Regions from separate parts of the Streptomyces sp. NPDC049541 genome, predicted to be linked through region 2. Evidence: riboswitches for the same ligand, from Rfam matches in the RefSeq annotation. Region 2 holds a riboswitch; each other region holds the start of a gene.

Region 1 (5,839 bases), on a different contig from region 2:
ATGAGCGGCTGTCGGACGAGGAGTTGGAGCTGTTCCTCCAGTACCTCCACAGGTTCGCGAACCATGACCTTGATCTCTTCGCCCTCATGCAGATCGGCGATCCAGAGCACCCCGCCTACGTGTCCTTCAGCAGGAAGCCGGAAGCGGGTGTCGCCCCTTCGGCCTACCGGCGGCCGTAGACCCACGCCGGGTCACGTCGAATGCGTGTCGAAGTCGCCGGACCTCCGCGCTCAGCATCCGGAACCTGCCAGGTCCGGCCCACTCATCCGGTGGTCAGTTCAAGCGCCTTCCAAGCGCCTTCCAAGCGCTTGGCTTCCCGTCGGCCAAGAGTGGCTCAGCTGTGTGCAGCGCCGGGGCCGACGGCGAAGCCTTCGGACTGGTCCAGGTGGAAAGGTGAGCCCTGCTGCGTAGGGGACCAGCCCTGACGGAGAGCCGACGCGATAGCGGCGGCGACGTCGCTGGGCAGAACCGGGACACTTGGCGCACCGAACCAGTTGCTGGCATGAGGCTGATTCGTGGTGACGACCAGGGTCGTGCCAGGGGTGTCCGCGTGCTGCACCGCGTACGTGCACGGTCGATCACAGAGAGCCTGGTCGTACGTGGGCCGGCGGCGCAGGCGCCAGTGGTAAGTCGTGCCGTCGACGACGATGCGTCGCGAGCCCTTGCGGCCGATTGCCATGACGCCCCCGTCCCCTGGAATGGCAGCGATGCTAGCTGGTCAGACCATGGATGATCCGAGAGTTTCGGGCCGTCTCTGGGCCGTCCGAGGCCGCTCAGCGGTGACGCATGACGACCACCAACGGCAGGTGTCCTCGCTCACAGTCGCAGGTCACATGAGTTGATCTGCGACACTGGTACAGCCATGCCTAAGCCCGGAGAACTCACTTTCGTCGCCCCCCGCGGAGCCAAGAAGCCGCCGCGGCATCTTGCCGATCTCACGCCCGCCGAGCGCAGGGAAGCGGTGGCCGAGATCGGCGAGAAGCCGTTTCGTGCCAAGCAGCTGTCGCAGCACTACTTCGCGCGGTATGCGCACGACCCGGCGGAGTGGACCGACATCCCGGCCGGTGCGCGCGGCAAGCTGCAGGAGGCGCTGCTTCCCGAGCTGATGACGGTCGTACGGCATCTGTCGACCGACCAGGGGACGACGCGCAAGACCTTGTGGCGGCTGTTCGACGGGACGCTCGTCGAGTCGGTGCTGATGCGCTACCCGGACCGGGTGACCATGTGCATCAGCTCGCAGGCCGGGTGCGGGATGAACTGCCCGTTCTGTGCGACCGGGCAGGCCGGGCTCGACCGGAACCTGTCCACCGCCGAGATCGTGCACCAGATCGTCGACGGGATGCGGGCGCTCAGGGACGGAGAGGTGCCCGGCGGCCCGGCCCGGCTCTCCAACATCGTCTTCATGGGGATGGGTGAGCCGCTCGCCAACTACAAGCGTGTGGTCGGGGCCGTCCGGGCGCTCACCGATCCCGCCCCCGACGGGCTCGGGCTGTCGCAGCGCGGCATCACCGTGTCGACCGTCGGTCTGGTGCCCGCGATCCACCGGTTCGCCGACGAGGGCTTCAAATGCCGGCTCGCCATCTCGCTGCACGCGCCGGACGACGAGCTGCGCGACACCCTCGTCCCCGTCAACACGCGGTGGAAGGTGCGCGAGGTCCTCGACGCCGGGTTCGAGTACGTCGAGAAGAGCGGGCGGCGGCTCAGCATCGAGTACGCGCTCATTCGCGACATCAACGACCAGGCCTGGCGCGGTGACCGGCTCGGGCGGCTGCTCCGCGGCAAGCCCGTCCACGTCAACCTCATCCCGCTGAACCCGACGCCCGGCTCGAAGTGGACCGCCTCCCGGCCCGAGGACGAGAAGGCCTTCGTCGAAGCCATCGCCGCGCACGGTGTGCCGGTGACGATCCGGGACACCCGGGGGCAGGAGATCGACGGGGCCTGCGGCCAGCTCGCGGCCACCGAGCGGTAACCTGAGCCCGTACGTACATCTTCATATTCCGACAGGGGAGCGCCACAGCGCTGAGAGTGCGGCAACCGGGCCGCAGACCCTCTGAACCTTGCCCAGGTCATTCTGGGTAGGAAGTTCGGTCTTCACTCGAGCTGTTGCGCCCTGCCCGGGAGCCGCTGGAATGCTCCGGCACTCCCGGGCAGGGCCGCGTCTCTTCCTGGTCAGCCAGGAGGAATTCAGTGCACACCAAGACGTTCGTGGCCGCCGCGGTCGGCCTCGGTCTCGTCACGTTGGCCGCGTGCGGTTCGTCGTCGTCCGGCAGCGAGGACTCCGGCGGCTCCAAGACCGTCACCCTCGTCAGCCACGACTCGTGGGCCGTCTCGAAGAACGTCCTCGCGGACTTCGAGAAGCAGTCCGGATACAAGGTCAGGGTCCTCAAGAGCGGCGACGCCGGTCAGGCCGTCAACAAGGCCATCCTCACCAAGGACAACCCGCAGGGCGACGTCTTCTTCGGCGTCGACAACACCCTGCTCTCGCGGGCCCTCGACAACGGGCTGTTCCAGTCGTACGAGGCGAAGGGCGCAGACCGGATCCAGGCGCAGTACCGGGTCGACCAGGCCGAGCACCGGGTCACCCCGATCGACTCCGGTGACATCTGCGTCAACTACGACAAGGCGTACTTCAGCAAGCACAAGCTGGCACCGCCCCAGTCGTTCGACGATCTCGTCAAGCCCGCGTACAAGAACCTCCTCGTCACCGAGAACGCCTCCACCTCCTCGCCAGGCCTCGGCTTCATGCTCGGCACCGCCGCCAAGTACGGCGACACCGGCTGGCAGGGCTACTGGAAGAAGCTCAAGGCGAACGGCGTGAAGGTCGTCGACGGCTGGGAGCAGGCCTACAACGAGGAGTTCTCGGGGTCCGCGGGCGGCAAGAAGGCCAAGGCGGACCGGCCGCTCGTCGTCTCCTACGCCTCCTCGCCGCCCGCCGAGGTCATCTACGGCAACCCGAAGCCGAAGACCGCGCCGATCGGAACCTCGTACGGCACCTGCTTCCGGCAGATCGAGTACGCCGGGCTGCTCAGCAACGCCCGGAACACCAAGGGCGGGAAGGCGTTCATCGACTTCCTGGTCGGCAAGGAGTTCCAGGAGGACATGCCGCTCAACATGTTCGTCTACCCGGTGATCGAGGGCGCCCAGGTGCCGCCGGAGTTCGTGAAGTTCGGGCAGCCGGCCAAGGACCCCGAGACCATGGCCCCGAACAAGATCGCCGCCAGCCGTGACCAGTGGGTCAAGTCGTGGACGTCACTCGTACTGAAGTAGCCGTCCGCGCAAGGCGGACGGGGAGCGCGGTGCGGCTCGGTCTGATGGCCGTGCCGGTCGCGTTCTTCGCCGTCTTCTTCGCCTGGCCCGTCGCCGCGATCGTGGCGCGCGGGCTCAAGGTGGACGGGGTGTGGCAGTTCGGGCGGATCGTGGACGTCGTCACGCAGTCCGACATCCGGCACGTCCTGTGGTTCACCACCTGGCAGGCGCTCGCCTCCACCGCGCTCACGCTCCTGGTCGCGCTCCCCGGCGCGTATGTCTTCGCGCGCCTCGACTTCCCCGGCAAGCAGGTGCTGCGGGCCGTCGTCACCGTCCCCTTCGTGCTGCCGACGGTCGTCGTCGGTACGGCGTTCCTGGCGCTGGTCGGGCGCGGGGGACTGCTCGACGAGCTGTGGGGCGTACGGCTGGACACCACCGTGTGGGCCATCCTGCTGGCGCATGTCTTCTTCAACTACGCCGTGGTCGTACGGACCGTCGGCGGCCTGTGGGGGCAGCTCGACCCACGGCAGGAGGAGGCGGCGCGGATGCTGGGCGCCTCGCCGTTCAGGGCCTGGCGGAAGGTGACACTGCCGGCGCTCGGGCCCGCCGTCGCCGCCGCCGCGCTGATGGTCTTCCTGTTCACCTTCACCTCCTTCGGCGTGGTGCAGATCCTCGGCGGCCCGACCTTCTCCACCCTCGAGGTGGAGATCTACCGGCAGACCTCGGAGATCTTCGACCTGTCCACCGCCGCCGTGCTCACGATCGTCCAGTTCGTCGCCGTCGGCGCGATCCTCGTCGTGCACGCCTGGACCGTACGGCGGCGGGAGAGCGCCCTGCGGCTCGTGGACGCGAACATCACGGCGCGACGGCCGCGCGGGGCCGGGCAGTGGGCGCTGCTGGCCGGGGTCCTCGGCACCGTCGCCGTGCTGCTCGTCCTGCCGCTGGCCGTGCTGGTGCAGCGGTCCCTCGGTGCCTCCGGCTTCGGCTACTACCGGGCCCTGACCCATGACGACGGCGGGACCTTCCTCGTGCCGCCGATCCAGGCCGTCGGCAACTCGCTCCAGTACGCCCTCGCCGCGACCGCCATCGCCGTGGCGATCGGCGGTCTGGCCGCCGCGGCGCTCGCGCGGCGGGACGCGGGACGGCTGGTCCGTGGCTTCGACGCGTTGCTGATGCTGCCGCTGGGGGTCTCCGCCGTGACGGTCGGCTTCGGGTTCCTGATCGCGCTGGACAAGCCCCCGCTCGATCTGCGCAGTTCGTGGATTCTGGTGCCGCTCGCGCAGGCGCTGGTGGGCGCCCCCTTCGTCGTACGGACCATGCTGCCCGTGCTGCGTGCCGTGGACGCGCGGCTCAGGGAGGCGGCGGCCGTGCTCGGGGCGTCGCCGTGGCGGGTGTGGCGGGAGGTCGATCTGCCGATGGTGCGGCGGGCGCTGCTGGTCGCGGCCGGGTTCGCGTTCGCGGTGTCCCTGGGGGAGTTCGGGGCGACCGTGTTCATCGCGCGGCCGGACAATCCGACGCTGCCGGTCGCGGTGGCGCGGCTGCTCGGCCGACCGGGTGATCTCAACTACGGCCAGGCGATGGCCCTTTCGACGATTCTGATGGTGGTGTGCGCGGTGGCGCTGCTGGTCCTCGAGCGGCTGCGCACCGACCGGAGCGGGGAGTTCTAGATGCTGCTGAGTCTTGAGGACGCGACCGTGCGGTTCGGCGGGCGGGCCGTGCTCGACGCCGTCGGCCTCGATGTCGCCGAACACGAGATCGTGTGCGTGCTCGGGCCCAGCGGCAGCGGCAAGTCGACGCTCCTGAGGGCGGTTGCCGGGCTCCAGCCCCTGTCCTCCGGGCGGGTGCTGCTCGACGGACGCGACCAGACGGGGGTGCCCGCGCACAAGCGGGAGGTGGGCCTGATGTTCCAGGACCATCAGCTGTTCCCGCAGCGGGACGTGGGCGGCAACGTCGCCTTCGGGCTGCGGATGCACGGCGCCACGCGCCCTCAACAGGACGAGCGAGTACGGAAGTTGCTCGAACTCGTCGGGCTGCCGGGCGCCGCACGCCGCGCCGTCGCCTCGCTCTCCGGAGGTGAGCAGCAGCGCGTCGCACTCGCCCGTGCGCTCGCGCCCAGCCCGCGGCTGCTGATGCTGGACGAGCCGCTCGGTCAGCTCGACCGCTCGCTGCGGGAGCGCCTCGTCGTCGAACTCCGGGAACTCTTCGGGCAGTTGGGGACCACGGTGCTCGCCGTGACGCACGACCAGGGCGAGGCCTTCGCGCTCGCCGACCGGGTCGTGGTGATGCGTGACGGCAGGATCGCCCAGTCCGGTACGCCGTTGGAGGTGTGGCAGCGTCCCGCGGACGAGTTCGTGGCCCGCTTCCTCGGCTTCGACAACGTGGTCGAGGGCATGGTGGGCGGAGAGGCCGCGGACACCCCCTGGGGCAAGCTGCCGGTGCCCCAGGACGCCCCGCAGGGCACCCGCACACTGCTCGTGCGGCCCGCCGGCGTCCGGCTCGTCCCCGCCGACGAGGGCCTGCGCTGCACCGTGGCCGCCCGCACCTTCAAGGGCACTCATGTCGCCGTACAGGTGCAGCCGGAGGAGGCGCCGCG
Region 2 (5,839 bases):
CCCGGCACCGCCGCGGCGCTGCACACCGCGACTCCGCCGACGTCGACCAGCCGCATGCCTCACCTCGGCTACGACCGGCCGGGCTTCAGCAGCCCGGACGACGGCTCGACCCCCAGCCCGCGCCCGAGCTTCACCAGCCCGGACTACACCAGCCCGGACTTCGGAGGCCCGGAACACCAGCCGGAGTAACCGTCGGCTTGCGCCCCCCGCATCAGAAGGCCCGTCAGGGCCCGCAGGGGGAGCGCAAGCCGAACACCGACAGCGCCGACGGCTCCGCCGCACGGCACCTCACACCGAGGAGCGGGACCGTCTTCCACGTCAGGGAAGCGACTCACCCCGGCATACGTCAGTCCGCGATCGGCAGGTACACCCTGTTGCCCGCGGCCGCGAACTCCTTCGACTTCTCGGCCATGCCCTGCTCGATCTCGGCACGGCTTCCGCCGTGTTCGCGGCGGATGTCCTGGGAAATCTTCATCGAGCAGAACTTCGGCCCGCACATCGAGCAGAAGTGGGCGGTCTTGGCCGGCTCCGCCGGGAGGGTCTCGTCATGGAACTCCCGTGCCGTCTCGGGGTCCAGGGCGAGGTTGAACTGATCCTCCCACCGGAACTCGAAGCGGGCGTCGGACAGCGCGTCGTCCCATTCCTGCGCCCCGGGGTGCCCCTTGGCGAGGTCGGCTGCATGGGCGGCGATCTTGTAGGTGATGACACCGGTCTTGACGTCGTCACGGTTGGGCAGGCCCAGGTGCTCCTTGGGCGTGACGTAGCAGAGCATGGCCGTGCCCCACCAGGCGATCATCGCGGCACCTATGCCGGAGGTGATGTGGTCGTACGCCGGTGCGACGTCCGTGGTCAGCGGGCCGAGCGTATAGAACGGAGCTTCATCGCAGATCTCCTGCTGAAGGTCGATGTTCTCCTTGATCTTGTGCATCGGGACGTGTCCCGGGCCCTCGATCATGGTCTGTACGTTGAAACGCTTGGCGATCCGGTTGAGTTCCCCGAGCGTGCGCAACTCCGCGAACTGCGCCTCGTCATTGGCGTCCGCGATCGACCCCGGCCTGAGGCCGTCGCCCAGCGAGTACGTTACGTCGTAGGCGGCCAGGATCTCGCAGAGTTCCTCGAAGTTCTCGTACAGGAACGACTCCTTGTGGTGCGCGAGGCACCACGCGGCCATGATGGAACCGCCACGCGAGACGATGCCGGTCTTGCGGTTCGCCGTGAGCGGGACGTACGGCAGACGGACGCCCGCGTGGACCGTCATGTAGTCCACGCCCTGCTCGGCCTGCTCGATGACGGTGTCCTTGTAGATCTCCCAGGTGAGCTCCTCGGCGCGGCCGTCCACCTTCTCCAGGGCCTGATAGAGCGGCACCGTGCCGATGGGGACGGGGGAGTTGCGCAGCACCCATTCACGCGTGGTGTGGATGTTGCGGCCCGTGGAAAGGTCCATGACCGTGTCGGCGCCCCAGCGGGTCGCCCAGGTCATCTTCTCGACCTCCTCCTCAATGGAGGACGTCACCGCGGAGTTGCCGATGTTGGCGTTGACCTTCACCAGGAACCGCTTGCCGATGATCATCGGCTCGATCTCCGGGTGATTGACGTTGGCCGGCAGTACCGCGCGGCCCGCCTCGATCTCCTCGCGGACCACCTCGGGCGAGACGTTCTCCCGGATAGCCACGTACTCCATCTCCGGCGTGATCTCTCCGCGGCGGGCGTACGCGAGCTGCGTGACCGCCTGGCCGTCGCGACTGCGGCGCGGCTGGCGCGGCCGACCCGGGAAGACCGCATCGAGGTTGCGCAGACCGCCTCGTGGAGAGGTGTGCTTGATCCCGTCGTCCTCGGGACGGGCGGGACGGCCCGCGTACTCCTCGGTGTCACCGCGCGCGATGATCCAGTTCTCGCGCAGCGGAGCGAGTCCCCTGCGCACATCGGTGTCGACGAGCGGATCGGTGTACGGGCCCGAGGTGTCGTACAGCGTGACCGACTGCCCGTTGGTGAGATGCACCTGACGGACCGGCACCCGCAGATCAGGGCGTGAGCCCTCGACATACGCCTTGTGCCAGCCGATGGACTTCCCGGCCTCCTGGGACGATTCGCCCTGAAGGGGCTGTTCGTCCTGGTTGGAGGCAGGCGTGCGTGCGTCCTTGTTGGTCATGAGACCTACTCCCTACGCCGGCATTACCCGGTAACAGGTTCGGCGGTCGACGCAGCGGCTTCCGTCTGTCGACGTTTCGTGGGGAACATCACTCGACTTCGGTGATGTTCCACGTGAAACATCGCTGGGACGGAGGTCAGCGCCCTCTCAGCCCGGTGCTCCGAGCTCCCGCGTGTGCAAAGGTGCCTCCACGCTAGCGTCAATTCGGGCGCGCTGAACAGAGGGCCCCTGTCGTTCTTGCGATGATCTGGCGGTGACCACGACACATCAGCCCTCCTACCCTCCTCCGGAGCCGCCCCGCGGACACCGCTCCGGAGACGGCGGGGGCCATGGTTCCGGTGGGGGGCACGGGCACGGCCATGGTTCCGGTGGCGGGCACGGTCACTCGCACAGCCACGGTCCTGCGGCCCCCGTCTCCAAGCACCTGCGCAAGGTCATCGCCGCCATCCTCATCCCGTTTGCCGCGGCCGTGGCGGTCGGGCTCGTGGTCCTGTGGCCCGGCGGCGCCCCGCCGCACCAGCGCACCGGTGTGGGTTTCGACCGGCAGACCCAGCAGGCGACGGTCGTCGAGGTCGTGAGCGTGAGCTGCAAGTCGGTGAACGCCTCGGGCGAGACTCCGACAGGGGACACCTCCACTGCCGAGGGCTCCTCCGCCCAACAGCAGGCGAAGGGCACCTGCAAGAAGGCGACGATCCGCGTCGACACAGGCAAGGACAAGGGCCGTACGTTCACCGAGATCGTGCAGCCGGACCAGTCTCGGCAACTGCACGAGGGTGAGAAGGTCGTCGCCGCCTACGAGCCCTCCGCGCCGAAGGACCTGCAGTACTCGGTCGCGGATGTGAACCGCCGCTTTCCCATGGCGCTGCTGGCCGGCATCTTCGCGCTCGCCGTCGTGGTGGTGGGCCGGATGCGCGGAGTGATGGCCCTGATCGCGCTGGCCGTCAGCTTCATGGTGCTGACCTTCTTCATCCTGCCCGCGATCCTGCAGGGCTCGGATCCGCTGCTCGTGGCCGTGATCGGATCGAGCGCCATCATGCTGATCGCGCTCTACATGTGTCACGGTCTGTCGGCCCGCACCTCCGTGGCGGTGCTGGGCACGCTGCTCTCGCTCGTCCTGATCGGCCTGCTCGGCTCCGAGTTCATCGGCTGGGCCGCCCTGACCGGCAACACGGACGACAACACCGGTCTGATCCACGGCCTGTACCCGTCGATCGACATGAGCGGCCTGCTGCTGGCCGGTGTCATCATCGGTTCGCTCGGTGTCCTCGACGACGTGACGGTCACTCAGACGTCGGCGGTCTGGGAGCTGCACGAGGCGAATCCGTCGATGGGCTGGCGGGGGCTGTACCGGGCGGGCATCCGCATCGGCCGCGACCACATCGCATCCGTCGTCAACACCCTCGTCCTCGCCTACGCGGGCGCCGCGCTGCCCCTGCTGCTGCTCTTCTCCATCGCACAGAGCGGCGTGGGGACGGTCGCCAACAGCGAACTGGTGGCAGAGGAGATCGTACGCACGCTGGTGGGCTCGATCGGCCTGGTCGCCTCCGTGCCGGTCACGACCCTCCTCGCGGCACTGGTGGTCGCGGCCGACCGTCCCGGACCGGAGCAGGTCGCGGGCACCGCGGGCGCAGCACCTGCCGCGGCGCGCGCCGGACGGGGCCGACGGCGCAAGCGGTGAGGCGAGGGCCACTCGGGCACGCATGAACAGACGGTCGGGGCGGGACGGACTCCAGCTGCCGTGCACATGGAGACACGGAGAAGCGTTACTGCGTCCTCCGCGTCCCACGCAGAAGCGTTCCGGCCGGCCCCCGCCGTCCCGTCTCAGCCCGCGCTCTGCTCCTCCGCCAGGATGCGGTCCAGGGCCTCGTCGAGGTGGGCGTCGAAGTCGGCGAGGGAGCCCTCCTGACCGAGGGGCACCAGCTTGTCGGTGCGGTCGAGGAACGCGATGAGCGACGCCGTGGACGCACGGAACAGCGCCTGGTCGCGGCCGACCTGAAGCCGGATCAGGACCTCTGCCAGGGAGTCGGGTTCGGCCGGTGAGACGCGCACATCCCCTTCCCCACACGGCCGGCACACCCCGTCGATGAGGAGCTCACGACCGAACGCCCAGGTCACCGGCGCATCTCCGGGCAGGTGGAAGGTAAGCCTCACGGCATAGGGATCACAGCTCTCGTAGCTCAGCTCCACCGGGATGCGGAAGGAGAGCTCCTCGGACACGAGAAAGCTCATCATGACCTCTGCCTGTACGGACTCGCGCATCGCCTACCCCGTCATGTGAAGCCGACCGGCTGGGAGTGATCCCCTGACACTGGTGGAATCTTGCTGAACGTACACGACAGATCACAAGGAGTGAGTTTTCAGATACTGATAGAGAGCGCGAGTGACCCCATCAGCTTTCCGATTTCGCTCTGCAGTTGCCGGGCCGCGGACATCAGCCGGTCGGCCTGATTCGAGGGCAGAGAAATGGCCATCGTCGCGGCCGTCGCGCCCACCGTGATCGGGATCGCGGCGCAGACCGTCCCCAGCGCGTACTCCTGCCGCTCCGTCACCGGCTCCATCCGCTGCGTCCGCTCGAGCCGCCGCAGCAGGGTGTGGCTGTCACGGACGGTGTACGGGGTGATGGACTGCACGGGGTAGCGGTCGAGGTGGTCGCGGCGGGCCGCGTCGTCCAGCTGGGACAGCAGGCACTGGCCGATCGCATGCGCGTGTGCGGTCTCGCGGAAGTCGGCCCACTCCTCGACGGCCGGGTTGCCCGGGGTGTCCGAGACGCACATGACCTCGACCTCGCCGTCCCTGTAGACGGCGTAGTACACGGGCACACCGATCGCGTCCCGCCAGCCGGCGAGCGCGTCGACGATCGTGCTGCGACGTTTCTGCTGGGCTCCGCTGCTGCTCAGTCGCACCGCCGCGTCACCGAGGAAGAACAGGCCTTTGTCCCGGCGCAGATAGCCCTCGTGGACGAGGGTCCGCAACAGGTGGTACGCCGTCGGGAGCGCCAGACCGGTCTCGCGGGCGAGCTGTTTGGCGGGGGCTCCGTGCTCGTGCCCGGCGACGCATTCCAGCAGGCGCATCGCGCGCTGGACGGATCCGATGAGGGTTGCGGACTGCGGCTGCGCCGGAGCGGTTTCCGGGGACGGCTGCACCGGTGGTGCGGTCAGGCGCGAGGATGCGCGGGGTGCCGGCACGCGCTCCTGCGTGGCGGGGCCCGGCTGTTCGGGGGGCCTGATGCGATGTCCGGGTGCTGGGGTGGGGGGTACGTGGGGATCCGTGGGTGCGGTGTCTACCGTGGCCAAGGGTCACTCCCGAAGCGCGAGGGGGCTGCCCGTGCCGTGGGGAACACGGGAGGGGTGTACGCCGCTCGCGGGGTCGCCCCCGCGTCGAATTCCGGACTCTAATGGCCAGGTCGCGCCTTGATGCGCCCTGTCCGGAAAACTTCCCTCGCGCGAGGGAACCGGTGATTCCTGTTACCGATCACCGGTGTCCCAGGGCCCTCACCAGTCGCTGCGCGACGAGGAGCTCGACGTGAACTTCCGCACGACGTAGATCAGTCCGCCGACCAGTGCCACGAAGACCAGAAGCTTGAACAGCAGCCCGATGACGAAGCCGACGACGCTGGCTATCAGCCCGCCGAAGACGACGAGGGCGATGACCGGCACCGCAATCCACTTCACCCACCACGGCAGTCCGCCG
Region 3 (5,839 bases), on a different contig from region 2:
CTGACGACCAGCGCGATCGCCGAACCCGCGTGCCGCTTGGTGCCCGCCTCGGGGGTCGTGGAGATCACCGAGCCCTTGGGTACGTCGTCGCTGAACTGCCGGGTGACCATGCCGGGCTCGAGCCCGCTCTTCTTCAGCCGGGCCCTCGCCTCGGCCAGCGTCCGCGCCGACACATCGGGCACCCGCACGGTCTCCGGGCCGTCGGAGATGGTGAGCGCCACCGACCTGTTGTCACGGATGCGGGTGCCGGGCGCGGGGTCCGAGCTGATGACCGTGCCCCGCTGCACCGTGTCGCTGTACGCGTGCTTGACGGCGCCGAGGTCGAGGCCGGCCTTCTGCAGCTGCTGGGTGGCCTGCGTCTGGGTCTTCGCCAGCACGTACGGGACCTTGGTGAACTGGCCGGAGTTGATGTACCACACGCCCGTGCCGACCCCGAGTATCAGCAGTACGGCGACGAGGACCGTGAGCGGACCCCGCCGGGAGCGCGCGCCACGGCGCCGCGGCGGCAGCGGCGGGGGAGTCTCCAGGCGGCTCGTGCGGTGCAGGACGGCCTCGTCCTCGTTCACCGGCAGCGGGCGCGGCACCGTCAGCGCGCGCGGGATCACGCTCGTACGGTCCTCGGAGATGCGCCGGTGGTCCGCGGCGAGGGCCTGCGGCGGCAGCACGTCCAGCTGGTCCGGGCTGAGCGCGACGCGCACCTCGCGGGTCTGCGCGAGCAGCGCCACCGCGTCCTGCGGGCGCAGGCCGGGGGTGCGGGCGGTCGCCGACGCGACCAGCTCGTCCAGCCGGTACGGCAGCCCCGGCACGGCGGCCGACGGCGGCGGGACGTCCTCGTGGAGGTGCTTGTAGAGGACCGTCGCCGGGGAGTCCCCGCCGTGCGGCCGGTCCCCGGTCAGCATCTCGTACAGGACGACACCGCACGCGTACACGTCGACCCGGGGGTCGGCCGTGCCGTGTTCTATCTGCTCGGGAGCGAGGTACGAGACGGTACCGAGGACGGTGCCGGTGGTGTTGGTGACCGTGTCCACGGAACGCACCAGGCCGAAGTCGGCGACCTTGACCCGGCCGTCGTCCCCTATCAGCACGTTCTCCGGCTTCATGTCCCGGTGGACGAACCCGGCGCGGTGTGCGGCACCGAGGGCGGCGAGCACCGGCTCCAGGATGTCCAGGGCGGCGCGCGGCTGCAGCGCCCCGCGCTCGCGCAGCACGTCCCGCAGGGTGCACCCGGCGACGTACTCCATGGCGAGGTAGACGTACGACCCGTCGGTGCCCTGGTCGAAGACCTGCACCACGTTCGGGTGCGCGAGCCTCGCGACCGACTTCGCCTCGCGGATGAACCGGTCGACGAAGGTGCCGTCGGCCGCGAGCGTCGGGTGCATCACCTTCAGCGCGAGCACGCGGTCGAGGCGGGTGTCCAGGGCCCGGTAGACCGTGGCCATCCCGCCGACCGCGATCCGCGCGTCCACGCGATAGCGCCCGTCGAGCACCTGCCCGACCAGAGGGTCCTGAAGGGTCGTATCCACGCAGGTGAGTGTACGAGCCGTGACTGACAGGGCTGCCGGTTCGGGTGAGATCGGAGCGGGACTGCAGCCGACCTGTGACGGACGTCGCACCGACTTCCGGAACTTGTCGAACGCGAGTTCAGAACGCGGGGCGTTCGGGATCCAGGTGCGCGCGCCCCTCGTGCGGCGAGGACGCCTCCGCGAAATGGCGGCGCGGGATGCGGCCCGCCCGGTACGCGAGCCTGCCCGCCTCCACGGCGTGCTTCATGGCCTCGGCCATCAGCTGCGGCTCCTGGGCCCGCGTCACCGCTGAGGCGAGCATCACACCCGCACATCCGAGCTCCATCGCGAGCGCCGCGTCCGAGGCCGTACCGGCACCCGCGTCCAGGATCACCGGCACGCGCGCGTGCTCGGTGATCAGCTGGAAGTTGTGCGGGTTGCGGATGCCGAGCCCGGAGCCGATGGGCGAGCCGAGCGGCATGATCGCCGCGCAGCCGACGTCCTCCAGCCTGCGGGCGAGGACCGGGTCGTCGTTGGTGTACGGCAGCACGGTGAAGCCGTCGTCGACCAGGGTCTCGGCCGCGTCCAGCAGCTCGATCGGGTCCGGCAGCAGGGTGCGCTCGTCGGCGATCACTTCGAGTTTGATCAGTTCGGTGCCGAGCGCCTCGCGCGCGAGGCGGGCGGTCAGCACGGCCTCCCCGGCGGTGAAGCAGCCCGCCGTGTTCGGCAGTACCCGGATGCCGAGCTTCTCCAGGACGGACAGCACCGAGCCGTGCACCGAGGGGTCCACGCGCCGCATCGCGACCGTCGTCAGCTCCGTGCCGGACGCCACCAGCGCCCGCTCCAGGACGTCGAGGCTGGGGGCACCGCCGGTGCCCATGATCAGACGGGACGTGAAGGACGTACCGCCGATGACAAAGGGGTCGTCGGCCATGGGTCAGCCTCCTTGGACGGCGGTGAGGACCTCGACGCGGTCCCCCTCACGCAGGGACGTCGACGGCCACTGCGCGCGCGGGACGACGGTCTCGTTCAGGGCGGCGGCCACTCCGGAGGGTGCCGGGGTCAGCGCGCGTACGACGGTGTCGAGAGCCGTGCCGGGAGCGAACTCCCTGGGCTCTCCGTTGACGGAGATGTTCATGCGGGCTGCTCCAGAAGCGCGAAACGCTTGGGGGTGAACGGGCGTGCCTCGTCCGGGAGTTCACCGGTGGCCAGGGCGTGCGCCATGGCGTCGCCGGTGACCGGGGTGAGCAGCACGCCGTTGCGGTAGTGACCGGTGGCCAGCAGCAGACCGGGCAGTGCGGTCGGGCCGAGCAGGGGCGCGTTGTCCGGAGAACCGGGGCGCAGACCGGCCCGCGTCTCCGTCAGCGGCAGCTCGGTGATCCCGGGGACCAGCTCGTGTGCGTCACGCAGCAGCTCGTACACCCCGCCCGCGGTGACCGTCGTGTCCCAGCCCAGCTCCTCGCTGGTCGCACCGATCACCAGCTCACCGCTCTCGCGCGGCACCAGGTAGACATGGCTGCCGCGGACGACGGCGCGCACCGTGCGGCTCAGGAACGGCGCGTACCGCTTCGGCACGGTCAGCCGCAGCACCTGCCCCTTCACGGGGCGCACGGGTGGCAGCACCTCGTCCGGGACGCCCGGCAGCCGTCCGCTGAGGCTGCCGGCCGCCAGGACCACCTGGCCCGCGCCCAGCTCGGCGCCGTCGGTCGTGGTGACGCCGGTGGCCCGGTCCCGTACGACATGGAAACGCTCGGCCCAGGTGCGGTGGAAGACCACACCCGCGTGCTCGCACGCGGCCACCAGCGCGCGTGCCAGTCGCCGCGGGTCGATCTGGTGGTCTCCGTCCACCCGCAGGCCGCCGCGCACGCCCGGTGCGAGCATCGGCTCCAGGCGCCGGCACTCGCGCCCCGTCAGCCACTCCGAATCCAGGCCCGACTCCCGCTGCAGGGCGTGCAGTTCGCGCAGATGGGCGCGGTCGTCGGCGTCCAGGGCGACGGCGAGCGTGCCGCATTGGCGATAGCCGAGGTCCTGACCGGTGAGCTCGCTCAGCTCGGCCGCGAAGTCCGGGTAGCGGCGGGCCGACTCCAGATTGAGGCCGAGCAGGGTCTGCTCGCCGTAGTGCAGCTCCGTGACCGCGGCCAGCATCCCGGCGGCCACCTGGGCGGCCCCACCGCCCGGTTCGGGGTCCACGACGGCCGTGCCGAAGCCGCGCTGCGCGGCCCGCCAGGCCGTGACCAGGCCGATGATTCCGCCCCCGATGACGAGGACGTCTGACGTACGTGACGACATGGGCGTCCAGCCCCTCCCTTCGCCGGCATGACCCGGATCAGGTTCGTACGGTCGGAGGCCGCCAGCCTCCCTCTCAGCCCGGTGCGTCCGGGCTCCCGCGAGTGCTTGTACGTTGGCCACCCTAGCCCGACCCGCCGCGCCTCTGTAAGGGAGCCTTCCGTCATGCCCCGCTCGCTGGACGGCCTCGTCCTCGCCCCCGTCGCCGACCAGGCCCCAGGTCAGGTGGGCACCCGGACCCGGTTCACCTACCACGAGCAGGGCGGCGAGGTCTGGGCCGAGTACGCGGGCGGCGACGTCGTGCGCGGGCATCTGGTGGGTACGCGGTCAGGTGACCGGCTGGACTTCCGGTACGTCCAGCTGAAGAACGACGGGACGACCTCCTCGGGGCACTGCGTCTCGGCCGTCGTGGAGCTGCCGGACGGGCGGGTGCGGTTGGAGGAGACCTGGGAGTGGGAGTCGCAGTCGGGCAGCGGGACCAGTGTTGTGGAGCAGGTCACTGAGCACGACTCCTGACTGACGAATAGTCAGTTGTCTATGGTGATCAGGTGAGTGAGCAGACGCGGGAAGTGAGCACGTCACCGGCGCGGCGCGTGGTCGTCGTCGGCGCGGGCATGGCCGGTGTCCAGACGGCCGTCGCCCTGCGCGAACAGGGCTTCACCGGCACCGTGACGGTGATCGGCGCCGAGCCCCATCAGCCCTACGACCGGCCGCCGCTGTCCAAGGCCGTCCTGCTCGGCAAGGCCGAGGGCTCCGCCTTCGACGTCGACTTCGAGGCGCTCGGCATCGAACTGCGGCTGGGGTGCGAGGTGCTCGGCGTGCGCCCCGGCGAGCACGAGCTGGACACCGAGACCGGGCCCGTGCCCTACGACGTCCTGGTTCTTGCGACCGGCGCCGAACCGATCACGTTGCCGGGCACGGAGGGCGTGCCCGGGGTGCATCTGCTGCGCACCCTTGACGACGCCGAGCGGCTGCGGCCCGTGCTGGCCAGGCAGCACGACATCGTGGTCGTCGGCGCGGGCTGGATCGGCGCGGAGTTCGCCACCGCCGCGCGCGAGGCGGGCTGCGCGGTGACCGTCGTCGAGGCCGCCGACCGGCCGCTCGCCGGCGCGCTGCCCGCGGAGGTGGCCGCACCGATGGCCGCCTGGTACGCCGACGCGGGCGCCGAACTGCGTACGCACGCGCGCGTGGCGCACATCGAGCCCGGCGCGGTCGTCCTCGACGGCGGCTCCCGGCTGTCCGCGGGCGCCGTCGTGGTCGGCATCGGCGCCCGCCCCGCCACGGCCTGGCTGCCCGGCTCCGGCATCGAGCTCGGCGCGCACCGCGAGGTCGTGGCCGACGCCCACCTGCGCACCTCGGCACCGGACGTCTACGCCGTCGGCGACTGCGCCTCCTTCCCCTCGGGACGGTATGGCGAGCGCCTGCTGGTCCACCATTGGGACAACGCCCTCCAGGGCCCGCGCACGGTGGCCGCGAACATCGTCGGCGAGGCCACCGGCGCGCCCCCCGCGGTCTACGACCCGGTCCCGTACTTCTGGTCCGAGCAGTTCGGCCGCTTCGTCCAGTACGCCGGTCATCACACCGCCGCAGACACGACCCTGTGGCGCGGAGACCCGTCGGGGCCCGCCTGGTCCGTCTGCTGGCTGCGCGAGAGCCGCCTGGTCGCCCTGCTGGCGGTCGGCAGGCCGAGGGATCTCGCGCAGGGCAGACGGCTGATCGAGGCGGGCACCCCGATGGACCCCGAGCTGCTGGCGGACCCGGCACGGCCCTTGAAGACGGCCACGGCGTAGTACGCGGAACGGCGGCCACGACGGGGGGTGAAACCCCAGGTCGGACGCTTCTGGCTTCCGACTGTCGGTGCGGGATGGCAGGCTTGACTCCGTGACCGAGATTGACGCAAAGATCGATGCTCTCGTCCCCGCCTGGCTCACCCTCCCCGACATCGCAGAGATGCTCGACGTCGAGGTGACGCGTGTGCGGCAGTTGGTCAAGGAGGGCCAGCTCATCGCCGTACGCCGAGGTGAGAACCGCGCGCTGCATGTGCCCGCCGC
Region 4 (5,839 bases), on a different contig from region 2:
CGGGCGTGGTCGGTGACGTCCGCGAAGTCGCCGTCGGCGTAGGCCGCGTACCAGGAGCCGTCAGCGTTCTGGTGCCGTGCCAGCCACTCGTACGCCCGCTCGGCGGCCTCGTGCTCGCCCGCCGCGTCCAGGGCCATCGCGGCCTCGGTGTGGTCCCAGGGGTCCAGGTGGTGTCCCCGGAACCACGGGATCGCGCCGTCCTCCCGCTGTACGGCGAGGATCCCGCGGACGGTCGCGGCGGCCTGCTCGGCGGTGAGGACCCCGGGCAGGACGAGGTGTTCTGTCCGGGGAGTGGTCACCGGGCATCCACCGAGGGCAGGTGGGGCTTGGTCGCGTAGGCCACGAAGCTCTTGCCGATCAGGGGGTTGAGGGCCTGTTCGGCGACCCTGGTGGCCAGCGGCTTCTTCATGATGTCCCAGACCAGGAGCTTGTGGTACGCCTTCACCGGCAGCGCCTTGTCGTTGTCGACGCCGAACGCGCACTTCAGCCACCAGTAGGGGGAGTGGAGCGCGTGCGCGTGGTGGGTGCCGTAGGGCTCGAGGCCCGCCTCGCGGATCTTGGCCAGCAGTTCGTCCGCCTTGTAGATGCGGATGTGGCCGCCCTCGACCTCGTGGTAGGCGTCGGACAGCGCCCAGCAGACCTTCTCGGGGCCGTAGCGCGGGACGGTGATGGCGATGCGGCCGCCGGGCCTGAGCACCCGGACCATCTCGGCGAGTACGCCCTTGTCGTCCGGGATGTGCTCCATGACCTCGGAGATGATGACGACGTCGAAGGACTCGTCGGGGAAGGGCAGCGCCAGGGCGTCGCCCTCCATCGCCGTGGCGGTGGCGCCCGCGGGGGCCTCGCCCGCCTCCTTCATCGCGGCGAACCACTTCGCGACCTCGCGGATCTCCTCGCCGTTCTGGTCGAGCGCCACGACCTGGGCGCCGCGCCGGTAGCACTCGAACGCGTGCCGGCCGGCGCCGCAGCCGAGGTCCAGGACGCGGTCGCCCGGGGCGAGCGGGAACCGGGAGAAGTCGACGGTCAGCACGTGGCCCTGCTTTCGGAGTAGACAGCCTCTGAGGCCGCGAAGCGGCCGGGATTCCTGGCGGCGGAGCCGCCGATCGCCTCTCGGTACCGGGCCACCGTGCCCTCGGCGGCGCGCGCCCAGGTGAAGTGCCGCAGCACCCGCTCACGCCCGGCGCGACCGAGCCGCGCCCTCAGTTCCGGGTCGGACAGGAGACGGTTCAGCCCTGCCGCCAACGCCCCCGGATCACCCGGCGGCACCGCCAGGCACGTCTCCCCGTCCCTCCCGGCGACCTCCGGAATCGCGCCGCCGGTCGTCGCGACCAGCGGCGTGCCCGTGGCCATCGCCTCGGCTGCCGGCAGGGAGAAGCCCTCGTACAGGGACGGTACGCAGGCGACCTCCGCCGAGCGGACGAGGTCGACGAGTTCGGCGTCCGAGATGCCCTTGACGAACTCGACGGCGCCTTCGAGGCCGTAGCGTTCCATGGCCTGGGCGACGGGCCCCTCGGTGGGGCGCTTGCCGACGACGACGAGGTGGGCGTCCGGGTGCTCGGTGCGGACCTTGGCGAGCGCCTCGACGAGGAAGACCAGGCCCTTGAGCGGGACGTCCGCGCTGGACGTCGTCACGATCCGGCCCGGCACCACGGGGACGGACGGGTCGGGCGAGAAGAGGTCGGTGTCGGCGCCGATGTGCACGACGTGGATACGGTCGTCCCGTACGCCGAGGTGGTCGATGATCTCGGCGCGCGAGGTGCCGGAGACGGTGAGGACCGAGGGCAGGCGGCGGGCGACGCGCTTCTGCATGCGGGTGAAGGCGTACCAGCGCCGTTTGCCCCAGCGCTGCTGCCAGTTCTCGGCGGCGTCCAGCTCCAGCTGCCGGTCGACGGTGATGGGGTGGTGGATGGTGGTCACCAGGGGGGCGCCCACATCGCCCAACAGGCCGTATCCGAGGGTCTGGTTGTCGTGCACGACGTCGAACTCGCCGCGGCGGGCGCGGAGGTGGCGGCGGGCGCGCAGGGAGAAGGTCAGCGGCTCCGGGAAGCCGCCGGTCCACATGGTCGCGACCTCCAGCGCGTCGATCCAGTCGCGGTACTCGTCGCGCCCCGGGGTGCGGAAGGGGTCCGGGGAACGGTAGAGGTCGAGGCTCGGCAGCTCGGTCAGGCTCAGCCGGCCGGCGTAGTCCTCGCCCTCGTCGAGCACGGGGTAGGGCTGGGAGCCGATGACCTCGACGCGGTGGCCGAGGCGGGCCAGCTCGCGGGAGAGATGGCGGACGTAGACGCCCTGTCCGCCGCAGAACGGGTTCCCTTTATAGGTGAGGAGCGCGATGTGGAGCGGTCGCTCGCCGTCGGCGGCGAGGTCCTCCTGGGGACCCGCCTGACTGGCCTCAGCGGTCACTCTGGGCCCCCTTCTGCCTGCACTGTCCCGCGAGATTACGCCGGGACGCTAATCTAGAACAAGTTTCAGACTTGATCGTCCAGGAGGCTCTGAATCTACCGGCAGGTAGGGGCGCGGTGAGCAGTGGATCAGGTGATTCGCGCCACGGCCGGGGCCCTGCCAAACTCGGTGCGATCACCAGCCCTCACCGACTGTCACGGAACGGGATCCATGCCTGCGCAAGCGAAGGTGGCCAAGGTGGAAGCACGTACCTCGCAGCCGGCCTCCCCGCCCCTCACGGAGCGGCAGGAGGCGCGTCGTCGGCGCATCCTGCACGCGAGCGCGCAGTTGGCCAGCCGGGGTGGTTTCGACGCGGTGCAGATGCGTGAGGTGGCCGAGTCCTCGCAGGTGGCGCTGGGCACCCTGTACCGCTACTTCCCGTCCAAGATCCATCTGCTGGTCGCCACCATGCAGGACCAGTTGGAGCACATGCACGGCACGCTGCGGAAGAAGCCGCCGCAGGGCGAGACGGCGGCCGAGCGGGTCGCCGAGACGCTGATGCGGGCCTTCCGTGCGCTCCAGCGCGAGCCGCATCTGGCCGACGCGATGGTGCGTGCGCTGACCTTCGCCGACCGGAGCGTGTCGCCCGAGGTGGACCAGGTCTCCCGCCAGACCACCGTGATCATCCTGGACGCGATGGGCCTGGAGAACCCGACCGCCGAGCAGCTCTCCGCGGTCCGGGTCATCGAGCACACCTGGCACTCGGCCCTGATCACCTGGCTCTCGGGCCGTGCCTCCATCGCCCAGGTCAAGATCGACATCGAGACGGTGTGCCGGCTGATCGACCTGACGGATCCGACGGCGTCCGAAAAACCGTCCTAGCCGCACCCGAAACGGCGGCGTCTCAGCCGACCGTCGCCAGCCCGCTCCAGCTGCGCCCGATCGCCGCGCCGTCCGCCCACTGCGCGAGCAGCCGTCGGGCGTCCTCCTCGGGGGCCGCGAGGGACACCGTCTGGGCACCTGACGGCAGGCTCCGTTCCTGTTGATGGGTGCCCTCGCTGCAGCAGGCGCAGAGCACGCGAACGCTGCTGGCCGGTTCGGCGCCGTAGCCGTGCTCGCCGAACAGGTCGAGCAGGGCCCGCAGGTCGTCCGTCTCGCCGGCCGCCACGGTCACCTCCAGGGTGGGCAACTCGGAGGCCTCGAAGAGGAGCAGTTCGTCGAAGACGGGGAAGGTCACGCCGTCGAGGATCCGCTCCCCCTTGGGCTCGCCGTCGTGGACGACGATCTCGCCGTACCGACGGCCGCCGGTCACCGGCACGTTCACCACCCGCCCGCGTGTCGGGCACAGCCGCTCGATCCACACGACCTCGCGCTCGCCGCCGGTGTCGAGCCGCACGCAGGCGTTGCCGAAGCCGCCGACGATCTCGCCCTCGCCGTCGGGGAGGTCGATGCCGAAGCCGGCCCAGGCGTCGCGGGCCGTCGCCCAGTCGCGCTGGATGGTCGCGGCGATGCCCAGGTTCCAGTACGCGGGGTCGCCCTCGCCGCGCGGCGCCCGGGCCGCGGCCTCGCGTCCGAGCTCGTACGCCTTCGCCCAGTTCCGCAGGAACTTGTGGGCGAGCGCCGCGTCGTACCACCAGTCGGCGCTCGGTTTCTCGTCCGGGAAACGGGCGAGCACCTGCTCGTAGAGGCCGGCGGCGCGCAACCACTCCTCGGCCTTCCATGCCTCACGAGCCTGCTTGATCAGCTGTCCGGCCTCGGCCTTGCGCACGCTTCCCCGCCCCTGATCGCTCCTACGGCAACCGCAGGAGCGTATCGGGCACGCAAAGGACCTACGAGACGGGTTCCCTTCGCCGGCGTTACCCGGGTCAGGTAGTGGAGGTCGCCTTCCAGTCGCGGACCTCGCGATCCACGGCCTTCCGGCCTCTCAGCCCGGACCGTCGACGTCGGTCCCAGCGGACTGACTGCTTCACGCCAGAATCGGCTACTCCGGTTCGGACTCCCTCACTCGTCCCGTAGGCCAATTCCCAGAATAGAACGCCCGACCGGGAATGAAACCCCTGAAAGTAGATTTTTTCGGACTCTTTTCGGGTCCTGCTCGGGGCTCTACTCCTCCGGCGGGAACACGGGTTCCCCGCTCCCCAACAGCGTGATCACGATCGCCTCCACCGGGCAGTTCTCCGCCGCCTCCAGGATGCGCTCGTTGGCGTCGGGCTCCGGCTCGACGGGGTGCGACTGCATGGCGGAGTCGAGGCGGAAGGCCCCGGTAGCGCGGTGGACGCACTGGGCCGAGCCGATGCAGAGGGAGCGGTCGACCTCGACGTGCCAGCGGTCGCCCATGGTCGCTCAGCCCTCCCAGCCGGCCGGGAGATGGATCATCTTGTGTTCGAGGTACTCGCCATAGCCCTCGGGTCCGAACTCCCGCCCCAGGCCGGAGTTCTTGTAGCCGCCGAACGGACCGAGCATGTCGAGGCTGAAGGTGTTCACGGAGTACGTTCCGGTGCGGACCTGGCGTGCGACTTCGATGCCGTGAGCCACGTCCGCGGTCCAGACACTCCCGCTGAGCCCGTAGTCGGAGTCGTTCGCGATCTTCAGGGCCTCGGACTCGTCGCCGTACGGGAGCAGACAGATCACCGGGCCGAAGATCTCCTCCCGCGCGATGCGCATCGAGTTGTCGACGTCGCCGAAGAGGGTCGGCTCGACGTACCAGCCGCGGTCCAGGCCCGGCGGGCGGCCGCCGCCGGTGAGGATCTTGGCGCCCTCCTCCTGGCCGATGCGGATGTAGTCGAGGTTGCGCTGCTGCTGGCGCCTGGCGACGAGGGGGCCGACCTGGGTCGCCGCATCCAGCGGGTCACCGACGACCAGGGCGCTCGCCGCGGCCGCGAAGGCCTCGGCGAACTCGTCGTAGCGCGAGCGCGGCAGCAGGATGCGGGTCTGGGCCACGCACGCCTGGCCGTTGTTCATCCAGGCCGCCGGGACGACGCCCGCGACGGTGGTGGCCACGTCCGCGTCCGGCAGGACGACCGCCGCCGACTTGCCGCCCAGCTCCAGTGTCACGCGGGTGAGGTTGCGGGACGCCACCTCCATCACACGCTTGCCCGCGGCCACCGAACCGGTGAAGGCGACCTTGTCGATCCCTGGGTGTCCGACCAGGTACTCGCTGACCTCGCGGTCCGCGGGCAGGATCGACAGCACACCCTCCGGCAGACCGGCCTCGCGGGTGATGTCGGCCAGGATGTAGGCGTCCAGCGGAGACTCGGGCGACGGCTTGAGCACCACCGTGCAGCCGGTGAGCAGCGCGGGCGCGAGCTTGGCGGCGGCCACGAACTGCGGGACGTTCCAGGGGACCACGGCCGCCACGACCCCGACCGGCTCACGCCGCACCAGGATCTTCCCGAGCACACCGTCGCGCCGCTCCTCGTACGTGAAGTTCCGGGCGACGGTGATCGCCGCGTCCCACACC

What was found. A riboswitch is a leader RNA that binds a small molecule or an ion and turns the genes downstream of it on or off. The one in region 2 is predicted to bind thiamine pyrophosphate.
Region 1: another riboswitch for thiamine pyrophosphate. It lies ahead of ACIBW9_RS30605 (thiamine ABC transporter substrate binding subunit); the one in region 2 lies ahead of thiC (phosphomethylpyrimidine synthase ThiC).
Region 3: another riboswitch for thiamine pyrophosphate. It lies ahead of thiO (glycine oxidase ThiO); the one in region 2 lies ahead of thiC (phosphomethylpyrimidine synthase ThiC).
Region 4: another riboswitch for thiamine pyrophosphate. It lies ahead of ACIBW9_RS03980 (tetratricopeptide repeat protein); the one in region 2 lies ahead of thiC (phosphomethylpyrimidine synthase ThiC).

What each region holds. Positions count from the first base shown of each region.
Region 1 is NZ_JBITLY010000009.1:142,460-148,298, reverse strand. Features, by position in the region: gene ACIBW9_RS30620 (hypothetical protein) at 1-179, shown strand, start outside; gene ACIBW9_RS30615 (hypothetical protein) at 335-679, opposite strand; gene rlmN (23S rRNA (adenine(2503)-C(2))-methyltransferase RlmN) at 863-1,969, shown strand; TPP riboswitch at 1,993-2,100, shown strand; gene ACIBW9_RS30605 (thiamine ABC transporter substrate binding subunit) at 2,188-3,267, shown strand; gene ACIBW9_RS30600 (ABC transporter permease) at 3,312-4,913, shown strand; gene ACIBW9_RS30595 (ABC transporter ATP-binding protein) at 4,914-5,839, shown strand, end outside.
Region 2 is NZ_JBITLY010000003.1:198,463-204,301, forward strand. Features, by position in the region: gene ACIBW9_RS13185 (hypothetical protein) at 1-189, shown strand, start outside; gene thiC (phosphomethylpyrimidine synthase ThiC) at 347-2,149, opposite strand; TPP riboswitch at 2,142-2,331, opposite strand; gene ACIBW9_RS13195 (YibE/F family protein) at 2,403-3,827, shown strand; gene ACIBW9_RS13200 (SsgA family sporulation/cell division regulator) at 3,971-4,408, opposite strand; gene ACIBW9_RS13205 (IclR family transcriptional regulator) at 4,507-5,334, opposite strand; gene ACIBW9_RS13210 (DUF5326 family protein) at 5,641-5,839, opposite strand, start outside.
Region 3 is NZ_JBITLY010000001.1:1,133,116-1,138,954, forward strand. Features, by position in the region: gene pknB (Stk1 family PASTA domain-containing Ser/Thr kinase) at 1-1,523, opposite strand, end outside; gene ACIBW9_RS05175 (thiazole synthase) at 1,642-2,436, opposite strand; gene thiS (sulfur carrier protein ThiS) at 2,440-2,640, opposite strand; gene thiO (glycine oxidase ThiO) at 2,637-3,791, opposite strand; TPP riboswitch at 3,789-3,900, opposite strand; gene ACIBW9_RS05190 (hypothetical protein) at 3,954-4,304, shown strand; gene ACIBW9_RS05195 (NAD(P)/FAD-dependent oxidoreductase) at 4,337-5,578, shown strand; gene ACIBW9_RS05200 (Rv2175c family DNA-binding protein) at 5,670-5,839, shown strand, end outside.
Region 4 is NZ_JBITLY010000001.1:869,221-875,059, reverse strand. Features, by position in the region: gene ACIBW9_RS04000 (prenyltransferase/squalene oxidase repeat-containing protein) at 1-299, opposite strand, end outside; gene ACIBW9_RS03995 (class I SAM-dependent methyltransferase) at 296-1,030, opposite strand; gene ACIBW9_RS03990 (glycosyltransferase family 4 protein) at 1,024-2,400, opposite strand; gene ACIBW9_RS03985 (TetR family transcriptional regulator) at 2,611-3,261, shown strand; gene ACIBW9_RS03980 (tetratricopeptide repeat protein) at 3,284-4,147, opposite strand; TPP riboswitch at 4,205-4,392, opposite strand; gene ACIBW9_RS03975 (ferredoxin) at 4,483-4,716, opposite strand; gene ACIBW9_RS03970 (aldehyde dehydrogenase) at 4,723-5,839, opposite strand, start outside.